2 linked regions of the Phreatobacter stygius genome follow. The protein of the gene in region 1 interacts with the protein of each later gene in a pairwise test. Links are inferred from orthologs where the notes say so. Each region holds a gene or a part of one and is shown in the gene's direction. Other genes may lie near its edges.

The links.
Region 2: the proteins of leuS (region 1) and ligA interact in binary tests that used the Escherichia coli proteins (3 or more experiments, as listed by UniProt). The link is inferred for Phreatobacter stygius from one-to-one orthologs.

The regions. Positions count from the first base shown.
Region 1 is NZ_CP039690.1:2,657,718-2,666,466, forward strand. The notes cover bases 2,806-5,968. They hold leuS (leucine--tRNA ligase), read left to right. Parts: upstream 2,806-3,113; coding sequence 3,114-5,768; downstream 5,769-5,968. Other genes in these bases: E8M01_RS12205 (YggS family pyridoxal phosphate-dependent enzyme), read right to left, coding at 2,806-2,994; E8M01_RS12215 (hypothetical protein), read left to right, coding at 5,755-5,968. Also shown: E8M01_RS12190 (COG4223 family protein), read left to right, coding at 1-424; E8M01_RS12195 (heme biosynthesis protein HemY), read left to right, coding at 435-2,084; more of E8M01_RS12205, read right to left, coding at 2,323-2,805; more of E8M01_RS12215, read left to right, coding at 5,969-6,297; holA (DNA polymerase III subunit delta), read left to right, coding at 6,302-7,333; E8M01_RS12225 (ParB/RepB/Spo0J family partition protein), read right to left, coding at 7,350-8,225; E8M01_RS12230 (ParA family protein), read right to left, coding at 8,302-8,749.
Region 2 is NZ_CP039690.1:3,686,066-3,694,726, forward strand. The notes cover bases 3,026-6,100. They hold ligA (NAD-dependent DNA ligase LigA), read left to right. Parts: upstream 3,026-3,390; coding sequence 3,391-5,811; downstream 5,812-6,100. Other genes in these bases: E8M01_RS17395 (hypothetical protein), read left to right, coding at 3,026-3,322; E8M01_RS17405 (hypothetical protein), read left to right, coding at 6,041-6,100. Outside these bases: E8M01_RS17385 (outer membrane protein assembly factor BamD), read left to right, coding at 1-612; DNA repair protein RecN, read left to right, coding at 972-2,627; more of E8M01_RS17395, read left to right, coding at 2,627-3,025; more of E8M01_RS17405, read left to right, coding at 6,101-6,277; E8M01_RS35095 (hypothetical protein), read left to right, coding at 6,364-6,528; E8M01_RS17410 (thioesterase family protein), read right to left, coding at 6,518-7,036; E8M01_RS17415 (FAD-binding oxidoreductase), read left to right, coding at 7,206-8,612. UniProt on the Escherichia coli protein: DNA ligase that catalyzes the formation of phosphodiester linkages between 5'-phosphoryl and 3'-hydroxyl groups in double-stranded DNA using NAD as a coenzyme and as the energy source for the reaction.

The DNA.
Region 1 (8,749 bases):
GAAGGCGCTCGGCGCCAATGCCGCCGCGCTTCAGCCGCTCGAGGCCACGTCGGAGCGCGGCCTCGCGCCCGCGCCGCTGCTGGCCCGGCGCTTCGCCGCCATGGCGGCGACGCTCGCCAAGGCAGCGCCGCGTCCGAGTGACGGCAGCCTGTTCGACCGGCTGGCCGCCAATGCCCAGTCGCTGATCCGCATCCGGCCGGTTGGCGAGGCCGCCGGCGACGACGCGCCGGTGGTGGTCGCGCGCATCGAGGCCAAGCTCGGCCGCGCCGATCTTGCCGGCGCGCTCGCCGATTTCGACCGGCTTCCCGAGGCGACCAAGGCCGTCGCCAGGGACTGGGAACGGGACGCGCGCGCACGCCTTGCCGGCGAAGCGGCGCTGAAGCAGATGGCGGACGAGGCCATCGGCGCACTCGCGACGCGCTGAGGAGAACATCATGGTCGGCGTCATCCTCTTCCTCGTCCTTCTGGCGGTGCTCGCCACCGGCGCCGCCTGGGTGGCGGACCAGCCCGGCACTGTCACCGTGGTCTGGCTCGGCCGCCACATTGAATTCGACGTGCTGACCGGCCTGATCGCGGTTCTGGTCGCCGCCGCCGTTATCATGGCCTTGATCGCGCTGATCAAATGGCTGGTCGCCAGCCCCCGCATCGCCGCCCGGGTGATGCACCGCCGCAAGATCGAAAAAGGCCAGGAGGCGATCACCCGCGGCATCGTCGCGATCGGCGCCGGCGACCGACGGGCCGCCGAAAAGCACGCCTATGACGCTGACCGGCTCGCCCCCAATGCGCCACTGACCCTGCTTCTGAAAGCCCAGGCCGCCCAGCTCGCCGGCGATCGCGCCGGTGCCGAGCAGGCCTTCCGCACCATGGTCGACCGCCCCGACACCAAGGTGCTGGGCCTGCGCGGGCTCTATGTCGAGGCGCAGCGGCGCACCGACGTGGTGGCGGCCCGCGCCATTGCCGAAGAGGCGGTCAAGGCCTCGCCCTCGGCGACCTGGGCCGCCCAGGCCGTGCTCGAACAGCAGGGCAGCGCCGGCGACTGGGACGGCGCGCTGGCGAGCATCGAGCGGCAATATGCCGCGCGTGTCATCGACAAGGACGCAGCCAAACGCCTGCGGGCGGTTCTTTTGACCGCCAAGGCGGCGGCGCTGGAGGAGCGCGATCCTCCGGCTGCCAAGGCGCTGGCCGTCGAGGCGGTCGGACTGGCCCCGGAACTGGTTCCCGCCGCGGCGATCGCCGGCCGCCTGGCTGCCGCCGACGGCGACATCAAGAAGGCCTCGCGGGTGATCGAAGCGGCCTGGAAGATCGCGCCCCACCCCGATCTCGCCGAGGCCTATGCCCATGCACGCCACGGCGATTCGCGCGGCGACCAGTTGAAACGGGTCGAAACGCTCGCCCGGCTGACCCCCTCGCATCCCGAAGGCCTGCTGGCCATTGGCCGGGCGGCGATCGATGCCAGCGACTTTGCCGCCGCGCATCGTGCCCTGGACGAACTGGCGGCCAGCGCGCCGACCCAGCGCCTGTGCCTGCTGATGGCCGAACTGAGCGCCAAGGAGAGCAATGACCAGGGCCGGGCCCGGGAATGGATGGCCCGGGCGCTGCGCGCGCCGCGCGATCCGGCCTGGACCGCCGACGGCCAGGCAAGCGACGTCTGGCTGCCGGCCTCGCCGGTGACCGGCAAGCTCGACGTCTTCCAGTGGAAGGTTCCGGTCGCCGAACTGGGCGGCCCGATGCTGCATGTCGACGACGTGCTCGCCGATGCCTCCGAACCGGCGGTCCCGGCCGGCCCGGTTGTCGAGATCGTCGCGGACGCGCCGCAAGCCGGGCCCGAGCCGGACTCAAAACCAGAAATCAAATCCGAACCCGTGGCACCCCGCCCGATCGAACTGCCGGCCGTGGTCGAGACCGCGCCGGAGCCCCCCGTCGTCTCGCCGGCTGTCGCGGTTCCCGAACCCGCCTCGGAGAATGGCGCGAAACCACGCCCCGCGCGCGGCGAGACGGTCTTCCCGATCGCACGCGCGCCGGATGATCCGGGCCCGGACGGCAATGCCGAGCCGAAGAAGCGCATGTCGTTCTTCGGCAACTGAGATCCGCCGCCGATATATTCGCCGTCTTGCCCGCACCGGTGACTTGCCGGGCCTAACCCGGCTGTGAGATAGAGGGCGCGTCGGTCCCGTAGCTCAGCAGGATAGAGCAGCGGTTTCCTAAACCGGAGGTCAGGGGTTCGAATCCCTTCGGGACCGCCAAAAGGCCTTTTGGATCAAGAGCTTACGTTAATTCCTCGAGACCGTCCCGGCGCTGCTGGCGGCCGCCGCGGCGTAAGTTTCAGGCCTTGCTGCGCGTGCCAAAAATGGCACTGCCGACCCGCACATGGGTGGCGCCCATCGCGATGGCGGTCGCAAAATCCGCGCTCATGCCCATGGAGACGACGGCCAGGTTGTTGCGCCGGGCAATGGTGGTGAGCAGCGCGAAATGCGGCGCCGGCGGTTCGTCGGCCGGCGGGATCGCCATCAGCCCGGCAATGGCGAGGCCATGCAGGTCGCGGCATTCGGCAAGGAAGGCGTCGACCATTTCCGGCAGAACGCCGCCCTTTTGCGGCTCGGCACCGGTATTGACCTGGACCAGCAGCTTCGGCCGGCGCTGCTGCCGGGTCATTTCCTTGGCCAGTTCCTTGGCGAGCGAGGATCGGTCCAGGCTTTCGATCACGTCGAACAGCTGGACCGCGTCCTTGGCCTTGTTCGACTGCAATGGCCCGATCATATGCAGTTCGACATCGGGATAGCGGCTGCGCAACGCCGGCCACTTCTCCCGGGTCTCCTGCACGTAGTTCTCGCCGAACACCCGCTGGCCGGCCGCCAGCGCCGGCTCGATCGCCTCGGCCGGAAAGGTTTTGGAGACCGCGACGAGGGTGACCGCGCCGGCCGGCCGCTTGGCGGCGACCGCGGCTTCGGCAATGGCGCTGTTCACTTGGGCCAGGTGATCGACGACGTCCGACATGGAAGGCACTCCGCAGGTTGGCCTTGCGCTAACCTGTAAACGGTTGACCGGTCCAGACCTTTCGTGTGTTGTCCCGCCTCGCTTATTCGCTCATTTTTTCGACTGCCGAACCGCTGATCATGTCCACCGAACGCTACAATGCCCGCACCGCAGAGCCAAAATGGCGCGGGGTCTGGGACCAGAACAAGATCTTCGAAACGAAGAACGCGGATCCGCGGCCGAAATATTACGTGCTCGAGATGTTCCCCTATCCGTCCGGGCGCATCCATATGGGCCACGTGCGCAATTATACGATGGGCGACGTGGTGGCCCGCTACAAGCGCGCCAAGGGTTTCAACGTGCTGCATCCGATGGGCTGGGACGCCTTCGGCCTGCCGGCCGAAAACGCCGCCATGGCCTCCAAGGTTCACCCCAAGGAATGGACCTACAAGAACATCGAGACCATGAAGGCCCAGTTGAAGAACATGGGCCTGTCGCTCGACTGGTCGCGCGAGCTGGCGACCTGCGATCCGAGCTATTACCGCCACCAGCAGAAGCTGTTCACCGATTTCATGGCCGCCGGCCTGGTCGAACGCCGCTCGGCCCGGGTCAACTGGGATCCGGTCGATCAGACCGTGCTGGCCAATGAGCAGGTCATCGATGGCCGCGGCTGGCGCTCCGGCGAACTGGTCGAGCAGCGCGAGCTGACCCAGTGGTTCCTCAAGATCACCGCCTATAACCAGGATCTGCTCGACGCCCTCGACGGCCTGGAGCGCTGGCCGGACAAAGTCCGGCTGATGCAGAAGAACTGGATCGGCCGTTCCGAGGGCCTGATGGTGCGCTGGGCCCTGAAGGACGGCACGGCGCCGGCCGGCTCGACCGAGCTCGAGGTCTATACCACCCGCCCGGATACGCTGTTCGGCGCAAGCTTCATGGCGATCGCGCCCGATCACCCCTTGGCCAAGGCAGCCGCCGCGACCAATCCTGGGCTCGCCGCCTTCAGCGACGAATGCCGTCGCATGGGCACTTCGGTGGCAGCCCTCGAGACCGCCGAGAAGCTCGGTTTCGATACTGGCATCAAGGCGCTGCATCCCTTCGACCCCAGCTGGGAAGTGCCTGTCTACGTCGCCAATTTCGTCCTGATGGACTACGGCACCGGCGCCATTTTCGGCTGCCCGTCGGGCGACCAGCGCGATCTCGACTTCGCGCGCAAATACGATCTCCCGGTCGTCACCGTGGTGCGCCCGGCCGATGCGGCCGGCGATTTCGAAGTGACCGATACGTCGTTCGACGGCGACGGCGTGATGATCAATTCACGCTTTCTCGACGGCCTGCCGAGCCAGGCCGCTTTCCAGGAGGTCGCCTCGCGACTGGAAAGCACGACGCTCGGCAATCGGCCGGTTGCTGCCCGCAAGGTCAATTTCCGCCTGCGCGACTGGCTGATTTCGCGGCAGCGCTATTGGGGCTGCCCGATCCCGGTGATCCACTGCGATGCCTGCGGGCCAGTCGCCGTGCCGGCCCAGGACCTGCCGGTGCGTCTGCCCGACGATGCCGACTTCTCCAAGCCCGGCAATCCGCTCGACCGGCATCCGACCTGGAAACATGTCGCCTGTCCGAACTGCGGCAAGCCGGCGCGGCGCGAAACCGACACCATGGACACCTTTGTCGACAGTTCCTGGTATTTCGCCCGCTTCACCGATCCCTGGCGCACCGATACGCCGACCGACCCCGCGGTGGTCAATGACTGGTTGCCGGTCGATCAATATATCGGCGGCATCGAACATGCGATCCTGCACCTGCTCTACAGCCGCTTCTTCACCCGCGCCATGAAGGCGACCGGCCATGCCGGTCTCGACGAGCCGTTCCGCGGCCTGTTCACCCAGGGCATGGTGGTGCACGAGACCTATCGTGGACCGGATGGCGCCTATGTCACGCCGGCCGAGGTGACGATTTCGGGCGAGGGCGACCAGCGGCGGGCGGTTCTGACCGGAACCAACAGTCCGATCGAGATCGGCTCGATCGAGAAAATGTCGAAATCGAAGAAGAATGTCGTCGATCCCGACGACATCATCGACACTTATGGCGCGGATACCGCGCGCTGGTTCATGCTGTCGGACTCGCCGCCCGAGCGCGACGTGATCTGGACCGAGGCCGGCGTCGAGGGCGCCAGCCGTTTCGTCCAGCGGGTCTGGCGCCTGGTCGGCGATATCGTCGCCAGAACCGACACAATCAGGACCGCCGTCCCGGCCACGTCAGGCAAAGCCGGCGACGGCGCCATCGGCGAGGCCGCGACAGCCGTGCGGCGTGCCGCCCACACGGCCTTGTCGTCGGTCGAGACCGATGTCGAGCGCCTGGCCTTCAACCGCTGCGTCGCGCATATCTACACGCTCGCCAATGCGCTTAGCCGCGCCCTCGACGGTATCAAGGGCGACGAGCGGCCGGCGGCCGATCTTTCGTCGGCGCTGCGCGAGGCGGCCGATATCCTGGTGCAACTTGTCGCCCCGATGATGCCGCACTTGGCTGAAGAATGCTGGACCGCGCTCGGCCATCCAGGCCTGGTTGCGGAAATGGCCTGGCCGGCGATCGATCGTGCCGTTCTGGTCGAGGACACCGTCACATTGCCGGTGCAGGTCAATGGCAAGAAGCGAGCGGACTTGACGATCGCGCGCGACGCGGCTCAGAAAGATATCGAGGCCGCCGTGCTCGCGCTCGAGCCGGTCACCAAGGCGCTGGAGGGCCGGCCGGTGAAAAAGATCATCGTTGTGCCGCAGAGGATCGTGAATGTCGTCGGCTAACATCTCCCGGCGCGCGATCATTCGCGCCCTTGCCGTCACCGCCGGCGCAGGCGCGCTCGCCGGCTGCTTCACGCCGCTCTATGGCGACCCCAATGTGGTGCCTGGAGCCCGCAATGCCCAGGCGCATCTGCAGAACCTCGAGATCCCCGAGATCGGCGGCCGGTCCGGCGTGGTGCTGCGCAACGAGCTGATCTACCTGACCCAGGGCGGCGGCGGCCGGGCTCAGGCGCCGACCCATGTGCTCCGGGTCAGCCTCGGCGTCGACAGCGTACCGCTGCTGCTCAACACGGCCGCCGGGCGTCCCTCGGCGCAATCAATATCGCTGATCGGCAATTATTTCATCACGCCGGTCGGCAGCCAAGAAGTGCTGCATCGCGGCCAGGCCGTCGCCAGCGCCTCGTTCGATCGGACCGCCCAGCGGCTTGCCTCCGACCGCGCGGTGATCGAGGCACAGGAACGTGCCGCCAAGTCGCTGGCCGAAACGATCGTCACGCAGGTGGCGGGATGGTACGTCACGCGTCCACGGTGACGCCGTGACCGTGCTGAAGAGTGCCGAGATCGACCGGTTCCTGAAGAATCCGGATTCCGGCCGCGCCATTGCGCTGGTCTACGGGCCGGATTCCGGACTGGTCTCGGAACGTGCGCGCGCCATCGCAAAAGCCACGGTGCCGGATCTCGACGACCCCTTCTCGGTGATCCGGCTCGATGGCGACGTGCTCGCCGCCGACCCGGTGCGTCTTGCCGACGAGGCCAATACCATGGCGCTGTTCGGCGCCAGGCGGCTGATCTGGGTGCGCGCCGGCGAAAAGCCGATCGCCGCGGCGGTCACGCCGCTTCTCGCCGACCCGCCAACCGGCGCCTTCGTACTGATAGAGGCCGGTGATCTGAAGAAGAATGCAGCGCTCAGGGTCGAGACCGAGCGCTCGGCGAAAGCCGCCGTCATTCCCTGCTATTCCGATGGCGAGGCCGACCTGAAACGGCTGATCGCCGAAGAGACCGCCGCCGCCGGCCTGACCATGGAACCGCCGGCGATTGCCGCCCTGCTGACCTTCCTCGGCGGCGATCGCGCCGCCTCGCGCGCGGAAATCCAGAAGATCTGCCTCTACGCCCATGGCCAGGGCCATATCACGCTTGCCGACATCGAAGCGGTGGCCGGTGACAGCCTGGCGCTCGGCGTCGATGAGATCGTCGACGCCGCGGCCTCGGGCGACCCGACGGCACTCGATCGCCTGCTGTTGCGGGCCGCAGCCTCCGGCGTCGCAGTGCCGCAGATCATGATCGCCATGGGCCGGCATTTGTCGGCGCTGCACAAGGCGCGCGTCGCGATCGAAAAGGGCGCGTCGATCAGCGCCGCGGCCGACCGTTTCGAGCCGCCGGTGTTTTTCCGGCGCAGGCCGGTCGTCGAGCGTCAGCTCGGCCTGTGGAACACCGGCCGCCTGGAGCGCGTCATGGCGCGTGTCGCCGAAGCCACTTTCGAAACCCGCATCAAGGCGGTGCTCGCCGAAGCTATCGTCAGCCGGACGCTGATGGCCATTGCCATGATCGCGCGCGCCGGCCGGAACTGAGCCGGCGAACCCGCGCTTAGCGCTGCAGGCGACGGCAGATATCGTCGAGCTGTTCCAATGACTTGTAGCGGATCTTGAGTTCGCCGCCCGAACCGCGGTGATCAACGGTCACGATCATGCCGAGCGCATCCGACAGGGCTTTTTCCAGTGCCTTGGTATCGGTGTCCTTCTCGACCCGCTCGCGCTGCCGTGGCGCCCGGCCCGAACGTTCGGCCTGTTCTTGGGCCAGCGCCTCGACCTGCCGGACATTCAACCCGCGCTCGACAATGTCGGCGGCAATCCGCTCCGGATCGTCATGGGCGAGCAAGGCGCGGGCATGGCCGGCGGTCAATTGTCCGTCGCGCAGGTAATTCTGCACACGATCGGAGAGTTTCAGCAGGCGCAGGGTATTGGCGACATGGCTGCGGCTCTTGCCGATCACCTTGGCCATGTCGACCTGGCTATAGCCGAACTGTTCGATCAGCTCGTTATAACCCAGCGCTTCTTCGAGCGGATTGAGATCGGCACGCTGGACGTTCTCGATGATCGCCAGTTCCAGCGCCTCACGGTCGCCCACCTCGACCAGGTGGATCGGCACCTCATGCTGGCCGGCCTGCTGGGCTGCCCGCCAACGCCGTTCGCCGGCAACAATCTCGAAGGCATCGACGGCGCCAGCGACCGCCCGAACGACAATCGGCTGGATGATGCCGCGTTCACGAATCGAATCGGCGAGCTCCTGCAGCTCTTCGTCCTTGAATATCCGCCTGGGATTGCGCGGATTGGCCCGAATGAATTCGATGGGAACCCTGCGGGTGGAGCGAACCCGGTCGATGGCGGCGGATTCTTCGCCAACATCGCCGATCAGGGCAGCCAGGCCCCGGCCCAGACGCGATCTCGTCGCCTCTTCCGCCATGATTCAACTCTCCTTCAACTCGGCTTCGAAACGAAGCGCCACATATGAATCGATGCGGGTCCGAATCGATATCGGATCAGGCCGCGCGCAAATGCTTTTCACGCTGGATGATCTCGGAAGCGAGCCTGAGATAGGCTTGGCTTCCAACGCATTTCAGATCGTAGAGCAGGACCGGCTTGCCGTAGCTCGGCGCCTCCGACACCCGCACATTGCGCGGGATGATGGTCTGATAGACCTTGTCGCCCATGAATTGGCGCACATCGTCAACCACCTGGGCGGACAGATTGTTCCGCGCATCATACATGGTCAGGACGATGCCGTGGATGGTCAGCCCGGGGTTGAAGTTGGTCTTGACCTGCTCGACAGTCTTGATCAGCTGGGACAGGCCCTCCAGCGCGAAGAATTCGCACTGCAGCGGCACCAGAATGGCATTGGCCGCCGCCATGGCGTTGATGGTGAGCAGGTTGAGCGACGGCGGGCAGTCGATCAGCACATAGGAATAATCGCCACCGAGACCGCGGATC
Region 2 (8,661 bases), 1.0 Mb from region 1 along the record:
TGGGCCAAGCGGGCCCTGGTCATGGCGGCCTATTCTTATTACGAGGCCCAGGACTACGAAGAGACGATCAACCAGGCGCGCCGCTATATCCAGCTGCATCCGGGCTCGTCGGACGCGGCTTATGCCCAATATCTGATGGGCGCGGCGCAATATGACCAGATCCCGGACGTCAACCGCGACCAGGGCCGTACCGAGCGCGCGTTGGTCGTGCTGGAAGAGGTCACCCGCAAGTGGCCGCAGTCGGAATATGCCACCGCCGCCCGCCGCAAGATCGAGGTCGCCCGCGACCAGCTCGCCGGCCGCGAAATGATGGTCGGCCGCTACTATCTGGAGCGCCGTCAGTTCGCCGGCGCGATCAACCGCTACCGCACCGTGGTCTCGCAGTTCCAGACCACCCGCCACGTCGAGGAGGCGCTGGCCCGCCTCACCGAGTGCTACATGTCGCTCGGCATCGTCAATGAAGCACAGACGGCGGCCGCGGTTCTCGGGCACAATTTCCCCGACAGCCAGTGGTACAAGGACAGTTACGCGCTGATCGCGACCCAGGGACTGGCGCCGCGCGAGGACACCGGCTCGTGGATCAGCCGCGCCTTCCGTCGTGTCACCGGCTGACGCCCTTCCGTTCGCGCTCCGTTCGCGCTAAGCCGTAGCCTAGGGTCCGGACTCAATAAGGATGGGCTCACGATGAGGCCAAAATGGCCGAGGGCCAGGAGAAGCGCACAGCCCGATGTTTCCATCGGGCAAGGGCTTCGCACAGCCATCGGCCATTTTCGCCTCACCGCGAAGCGGCGCGGTCCTTTTGGCCGGCTGGTACGTCGTCTCGCCCCGGCAAACCAATTGGTTTGCCTTGAGCAAGCCGAGAGGCTTGCGTCGGCAAGCCTCCTGCCATCCGGCCAAAAATCCTCGCGTCGTGAGCTCCATCCTTATTGAGTTCGGACCCTAAGGTTTCGGCAGGGAAACGCGGACCGCTCATGCTTGCCCAGCTTTCGATCCGCGACATCGTCCTGATCGACAGGCTCGATCTGACCTTTGCCGAAGGCTTGTCGGTTCTGACCGGCGAGACCGGCGCCGGCAAATCGATCCTGCTCGATGCGACATCGCTGGCGCTTGGCGCGCGCGGCGACGCGGCGCTGGTCCGCAACGGCCAGACCCAGGGCCAGGTGACCGCGGTGTTCGACGTGCCGGCGGCCCATCCGGCGCGCCGGATCGCGGCCGACGCCGATATCGACACCGATGGTGATCTGATTCTGCGCCGCGTGCAGCTTGCCGACGGACGCACCCGCGCCTTCGTCAACGATCAGGCGGTCAGCGTCCAGGTGCTGCGCGCCATTGGCGCGTCGCTGGTCGAGATCCACGGCCAGCACGCCGACCGGGCGCTGGTCGAGCCGGAAGCCCATCGTGCGCTGGTCGACGCCTATGGCAGCCTGCTGCCCGATGCCGAAGGCGTGCGCACCGCCTGGAAGGGCTGGCGCGAGGCCCGCCGGACCGTCGAGGCGGCCCAGGCGCGCCTTGCCAAGGCCCGGGCCGACGGCGACTTCCTGCGCCATGCGGTCGACGAACTGACCAAGCTCAAGCCGGAGACCGGCGAGGAGACCCAGCTTGCCGAACGCCGGCAGGCGATGATGCAGTGGGAAAAGATTGCGTCCGACCTGGCCGACGCCGCCGATGTGCTGGCTGGCCCGGGTTCGGCGGTTCCCTCGCTTGCCGCGGCCTGGCGCCGGCTCGAGCGGCGGGCCCAGCAGGCTCCCGCCATGATCGAGCCGATCGTCAGGGCCTTCGGTGAGGCGCTGGACCGGATCGAGGATGCTCGCTCGGCGGTCGAGGCGGCCCAGCGAGAGGCCGACTTCGACCCGCGTGAACTGGAGCGCATCGAGGAGCGGTTGTTCGCGTTGCGCGCCGTCTCGCGCAAATATGCCGTGCCGGTCGATGGCCTTGCCGCGCTTGCCGAGCGCTATCAGGCCGATGTCGCGGCGCTGGATGCCGGCGAAGGCCATCTGGTGGCGCTGGAGAAGGCCGCGCGCGAAGGCGAAGCCGCCTACCGCAAGGCCGCCGAGGCGCTGTCGGCCAAGCGCAAGGCGACCGCGATCAGGCTGGACAATGCCGTCAATGGCGAACTCGGTCCGCTGAAGCTCGATCGCGCCCGCTTCATCACCGAGATGAACCATGACGGCGAAGGTCCCGAGGGGATCGACCGGGCTGAATTCTGGGTTCAGACCAATCCGGGCACCCGTCCCGGGCCGATGATGAAGGTGGCTTCGGGCGGCGAACTGTCGCGTTTCATGCTGGCGCTGAAAGTCGTGCTGGCCGACCAGGGGTCGGCGCCAACGCTGGTCTTCGACGAAATCGATACCGGTGTCGGCGGCGCGGTGGCGGACGCCATCGGCCAGCGCCTGTCGCGGCTCGCCTTGCGCGTCCAGGTGCTTTCGGTCACCCACGCGCCGCAGGTTGCCGCCAAGGCGACACGGCATTACCTGATCGCCAAGGAGGCGGCCGGCGAACGGGTCGCGACCCGCGTCAAGCCGCTCGGCTTCGAACTCCGGCGCGAGGAGCTCGCGCGCATGCTGGCTGGCGAAACCATTACCGACGAGGCACGGGCGGCGGCCGAGCGGCTGCTGACGGTCGGCTGATGGGGTGCCGCGCGCGCGGCCGGCTGTTGGGCGCGGCATTGGCCGTGCTGGGTGCGACGCAGGGCCCGGCCTGGGCTCAGGGGGCCGATCCGCTCGGCCAATGCGCCACCAGTGCCGGCGTTGCAGTGCGCGCGGCCGGTTCGACCTTGTGCTTTTCCGGCGAGATCACCCGTGCCAGTGCCGAGCGCGCCATGGCGCTGCTTGCGGCCGACCGGTCGATCGCGACCATGGTGATCACCTCCAATGGTGGCGAGGTGACCGTCTCGCTGCGTTTGGCGCGGGCCATCCGCGCGCGCGGCCTGACGCTGGTCGTGCAGCGCCAATGCGTCTCCTCCTGCGCCAATTTCCTGTTCACCGCGGCGCGCCGCAAAGTGGTCGCCCCGCGCTCCCTCGTGGTCTTCCACGGCGGCATCGCGCCGGCGGCCTTTGGCGGTCTGTTCGGCGGTGGCGGCGAGGAGCGCGAACTGCTGGCCCAGACCGAAGGGTTCTTTCGCGAGATCGGCGTCAATGGCGCGATCACCTATGACCAACCGCCGCTCAGGGGGTCTCGCGACGGTGCCGACGAATGGGCGGCGAGCCCGGCGGCGCTCGCCCGCCATGGCGTTCGCGGCATCGTCTCGATGTGGTGGCCGGACCGCGCCAGCGTGATTGCCGAGGGCAGGGCGCAAGGCATGAATCTTGGTATCCTGGATTGAGCTGACGCCGCTCGCCCGCCGCCCGCCGGCCCCTTATGATCGGCCGGTCCCGAATCCTGGTTTCGATCATGTCCGCGAAAAATATGAAGCCCATCGACGCCTTCGAGCCCGCCGAGGCCGCCGCCGAACATGCCGCGCTCGGCGAACGGATCGCCGAGGCCGACCGGCTCTATTTCCAGGATGATGCGCCGGATCTCAGCGACGCCGATTACGACGCGCTGCGCCGCCGCTACGAGGCCCTGGAAAACCGGTTTCCCGAGCTGAAGACCGATGACAGCCTGACCCGCAAGGTCGGTACGGCGCCGTCGTCGAAATTCGCCAAGGTGCGCCATGCCGTACCCATGTTGTCGCTGTCGAACGCTTTCGCCGATGACGAGGTGTTCGATTTCGTCGGACGGGTCAGGCGCTTCCTCGGCCTTGCCGCGGACGCGCCGGTGGCCATGACCGCCGAACCGAAGATCGACGGCCTGTCCTGCTCGCTGCGCTATGAGAACGGCCTTTTGAGTGTCGCCGCGACCCGTGGCGACGGCGCCGTCGGCGAGGATGTCACCGCCAATGTCCGCACCATAGAGGGCCTGCCCCAGGCGCTGACAGGCGCACCCGAGGTGCTGGAGGTGCGCGGCGAGGTCTATCTCAGCCACGAGGACTTCCGCGCCATCAACGCCCGCCAGGAAGAGCGCGGGCTGGCGCCCTTCGCCAATCCGCGCAATGCGGCGGCGGGATCGCTGCGCCAGCTCGACGCCAAGATCACCGCCTCGCGGCCGCTGCGCTTCTTTGCCTATACCTGGGGCGAGATCACCCCGCCTTTGCCGCGCGACAGCCAGTCCGGCATGGTCGACTGGTTCAAGGACCTCGGTTTTCCGGTCAATCCGCTGACCGTGGTCTGCCGGAGCGCCGAGGATCTCCTGGCTCATTACCGGATGATCGAGGCGAAGCGCGCGAGCCTCGGTTATGACATTGACGGTGTCGTCTACAAGGTCGACAGCCTCGCCTTGCAGGAGCGCCTCGGTTTCGTGTCGCGCTCGCCGCGCTGGGCGATCGCGCATAAATTCGCCGCCGAGAAGGCGACGACGGTCCTGGAAGGCATCGACATTCAGGTCGGCCGCACCGGGGCTCTGACGCCGGTCGCCAAGCTGCGGCCGGTGACGGTTGGTGGCGTGGTGGTGTCCAACGCGACGCTGCACAACGAGGACTACATCAAGGCGATCGGCAGCGACGGCAGCCCGATCCGCGACGGCGTCGACATCCGGATTGGCGACACGGTGACCATCCAGCGCGCCGGCGATGTCATTCCGCAGATCATCGACGTCGTGCTGGAGCAGCGGCCCAAGACGGCGGTGCCCTATTCGTTTCCGCAGATTTGCCCCGCCTGCGGCAGCCACGCGGCGCGCGACGAGGGTGAATCGGTCCGCCGCTGCACCGGCGGCCTGATCTGCCCGGCCCAGAGCGTCGAGCGGCTCAGGCACTTCGTGTCGCGCCTGGCCTTCGACATCGAAGGCTTTGGCGACATCTATATTCAGACGCTGTTCCAGGCCGGTCTGATCAAGGCGCCGGCGGACCTGTTCACGCTCAAGTTCGACGAGGTGAAGGAGGCTATCGAGCGGCGCCGGATCCAGGTGAGCAATGAGCGTTATGCCGCGCTCGGCAAGGAACCGCCCAGGCGCCAGGCCGCCAAGAAGGCCGATCAGGACGAGGACAAGGCGATCAAGAACCTGCTCGGCGCCATCGAGGCGCGGCGGTCGATCACGCTCAGCCGGTTCATTTTCGGTCTTGGCATCCGTCATATCGGCGAAACCACGGCCAAGGCCCTGGCCCGGCGTTTCCCTGACATCAAGACCCTGCTGCCGGCGATCGATGCGGCCGCCAAGGGGCGGCCCGGCGAAGCCTGGTTCCAGCTGTCGGGCTTTCCCGGCATCGGTCCGGTGACGCTGGAGCGCGTCGTCGAGGCCGCGGCGCACGAGGCCGCGGACCGCTCCGAGCTGGACCGGGCGACGATATTGGGGCGCCTGGGCAAGGCCCAGCGGGCGGCCCTGATCGAGCGCTATGGCGACGAGGACGCCGTGATGGCGGCGCTGAAGGCTGCGGCTGCGCAACGGCCGACCGAGGCCTATGGGCTGCTGGCCGCCGACGGCGAGATGGGCACGGTGGCGACCAATTCGCTCATCGAGTTCTTCGAAGAAGACCACAATGCCAAGGCGGTCGCCGCCTTGCTGGAGCAGGTGACGATCGAGGCGGCCGAGGCCGTGTCGAAGGAAACGCCGGTCGCCGGAAAGACGGTGGTCTTCACCGGATCGCTGGAGCTGATGACACGCGACGAGGCCAAGGCCAGGGCCGAGCGGCTGGGTGCCAAGGTCTCGGGCTCGGTCTCGTCGAAGACCGATTTTGTCATTGCCGGCCCGGGCGCCGGTTCGAAGCTCAAGGATGCCGAAAAGCTCGGCGTGAAGGTGCTCTCCGAAGACGAGTGGTTGCAGCTCATTCAAGGCGCCTGACGCGACCCGCCGTCTTCGGCCCGGCCGCCGTCAGCGCTTGGGTTGCGCCTTTTCGCGCAGGTACCCGCGGTCGCGATGGTTAAGCCTTGGTGAGCCGAGCCATGCAAAGCCGGCAGGGCTGATGGTGCAGTGCACAATCTTGCGAATCTGCTGCACTGCACCAAAATAGGGATAGTCGAAAGGGAGGAAGCCTCGAGGTCGTCCACTCGCTTTCAGAGGAGAGAAGACCATGGCCACCATCACACTCGACAAGCTTGGCACCGACGCCGCCCCGGCTCCGACCAGGCGCAGCTTGAAATCATTCCTGCGTGCCGGCTACGAGGCATTTGTCGAGGCGCAGCAATTGCGCGCCCAGACCTATGTCAACGGCTACCTGGCGCATCTGTCGGACGAGGAACTTGCCGGTCTCGGCATGACCCGTACCCAGATGATCCGCCGCACGCGCAGCATGATGTCCAGCTTCTGACATCGACCATGCGGCGGTCCCGCTCGCGGGGCCGCATCATCCTGTTTGAACCCCGCGGTCATTGACCCGGGGTCTCGGAGTTTCCCATGTTGATCGCGGTGATTGCCCATCTGCTGCGCGAGCGCGACCCGAGGCGCGCCGCAGCGCGTGCCTTGCGTGCCGATCGCGCGGCCGTGCCGGTCGACGAGCTCGGGCGCGCCGGCATCCTGCGGACGCTTGCCGGTTCGTTCACGCTGCCGTTCAACCGCTGACGGCAGCCGCCTTTCGCGGGATGCCGATGGTCCGGCCGACGCCCTCGGGCGTGCCGCGCCCGGCGGTCTGCTGTTTCCAGATCCCGAGCTTGGTCATGACGTCGTCCGGAAACGGCGCGACCTTGCGTGTCGTCATGTCGACATGCAGCGAGATGGATTCCATGGTGGCCGACAGCCAGCGCCCGTCGGCATGCACCAGTTCCATCCAGTAGTGGATGCGCTTGGCGTCGAAATCGAGCACTTGCAGCCTGACCTGGACCGGATCGGTCAGGTGCAGTTCGCGCAGATAGCGCACGTGAAGCTCGGCGGCGAAGAAGCCGAGCTGCCGCTCCCTGACATAGGATTCGGCCAGCCCCTGGCTTTCGAACAAGAGGTCGATGCCCTCGTCGAACAGCTTGACGTAAAACGCCACGTTGAGATGGCCGTTATAGTCGATCCAATCCGGCCGGATCGCCAGGCGCGGCGTGATGGGGAGTCCGGTTTCCGGGCAGAGGTCGATCGTGGTCATGATATCGGATTAAGCGAGCCGCGCGCCGCCGGCAATCCCGTCGAACGACAGCCATCCGCGCGCTGCCGGCGCTTCCGCGCCGCCGGCCGCCCGGCTAAGCTCGCCGCTTGCCCAAGACGAGAGCGCTCGAGACAAGAGCGCTTGAGCGCAAGGTCCCGAGGAGCATTCGATGTCCGCGTCCGCCAGAACCCGCCCGTCTCCCGAGGTCCTGAGCGCCGTCACGGCCGAATTGCAGGCGCTGTTCGGCAATCGCGCGGTGACCTCGGAAGCGGTACGCCAGCAGCATGGCCACACGCTCACCGTCATCGCCAACCAGCCGCCCGACATCGTGGTCTTCCCCCAGGACGTCGACGATTGCGTCGCGGTGATGAAACTGGCCGCGAAACATGATGTGCCGGTCATTCCGTTCGGCACCGGCACCTCGCTCGAGGGCCATGTCAACGCGCCTCATGGCGGCATTTCGGTCGATACCTCGCTGATGAAGGCGATCATCGAAGTTCATGCCGAGGATCTCGACGTGGTGGTCGAGCCGGGGGTCACGCGCAAGCAGCTCAACGAATATCTGCGCGACATGGGACTGTTCTTCCCGATCGATCCGGGCGCCGACGCGTCGATCGGCGGCATGGCGTCGACCCGCGCTTCCGGCACCAACGCGGTGCGCTACGGCACGATGAAGGACAATGTCATCGCGCTGGAGGTGGTGCTGCCGAATGGCGAGGTGATCGAGACGTCGCGGCGCGCCAAGAAGAGCTCGGCCGGTTATGACCTCACCCATCTGTTCGTCGGCTCCGAAGGCACGCTCGGCCTGATCACCAAGGTCACGCTGAAGCTGCACGGCATTCCCGAGGCGATTTCGGCTGCGGTCTGCTCGTTCCCGTCAGTCAAGGCCGCGGCCGATACCACCATCGCGGCGATCCAGTCCGGCATTCCGCTGGCCCGCATCGAGTTGCTCGACGAGGTCCAGGTCAGGGCGGTCAATGTCTATTCCAAGCTGGCGCTGCCCGAGAGCCCGCTGCTGCTGCTGGAATTCCACGGCACCGACGCCGGCGTCGCCGAGCAGGTCGAGCGGTTCCGCGCGATTGCCGACGATTTCGGCGGCGGCAATTTCGAATGGGCCGTCAAGGCCGAAGACCGCACCCGGCTGTGGCAGGCGCGCCATGACGCTTATTGGGCAGCCCTGGCGCTCCGGCCCGGCACCAAGAGCCAGTCGTCCGATGTCTGTGTGCCGCTGTCCAGGCTCGCCGAATGTATCGACGAGACCAAGAAGGACATCGTCGAGACCGGCCTGGTCGCGCCGATCGTCGGTCACGTTGGCGACGGCAATTTCCACGTCCTGCCGCTGATGGACGAAAATGATCCGGCCGACGTCGCACGCGTCACGGCCTTCATGGGCCGGATCGTCGATCGCGCGCTCGCCATGGGCGGCACCTGCACCGGTGAACATGGCGTCGGGCAGGGCAAGATGAAATATCTGAAGGCGGAGCACGGCGCCGCCGCGCTGGCGCTGATGGGGGCCTTGAAGCGCGCGGTCGATCCGGCCGGCATCATGAACCCGGGCAAGATCGTCGCCGGTTGACCTGGCGGGCCTTGCGCGAGAGGCCCGGCACGCGAGGCCTGACTGGCTC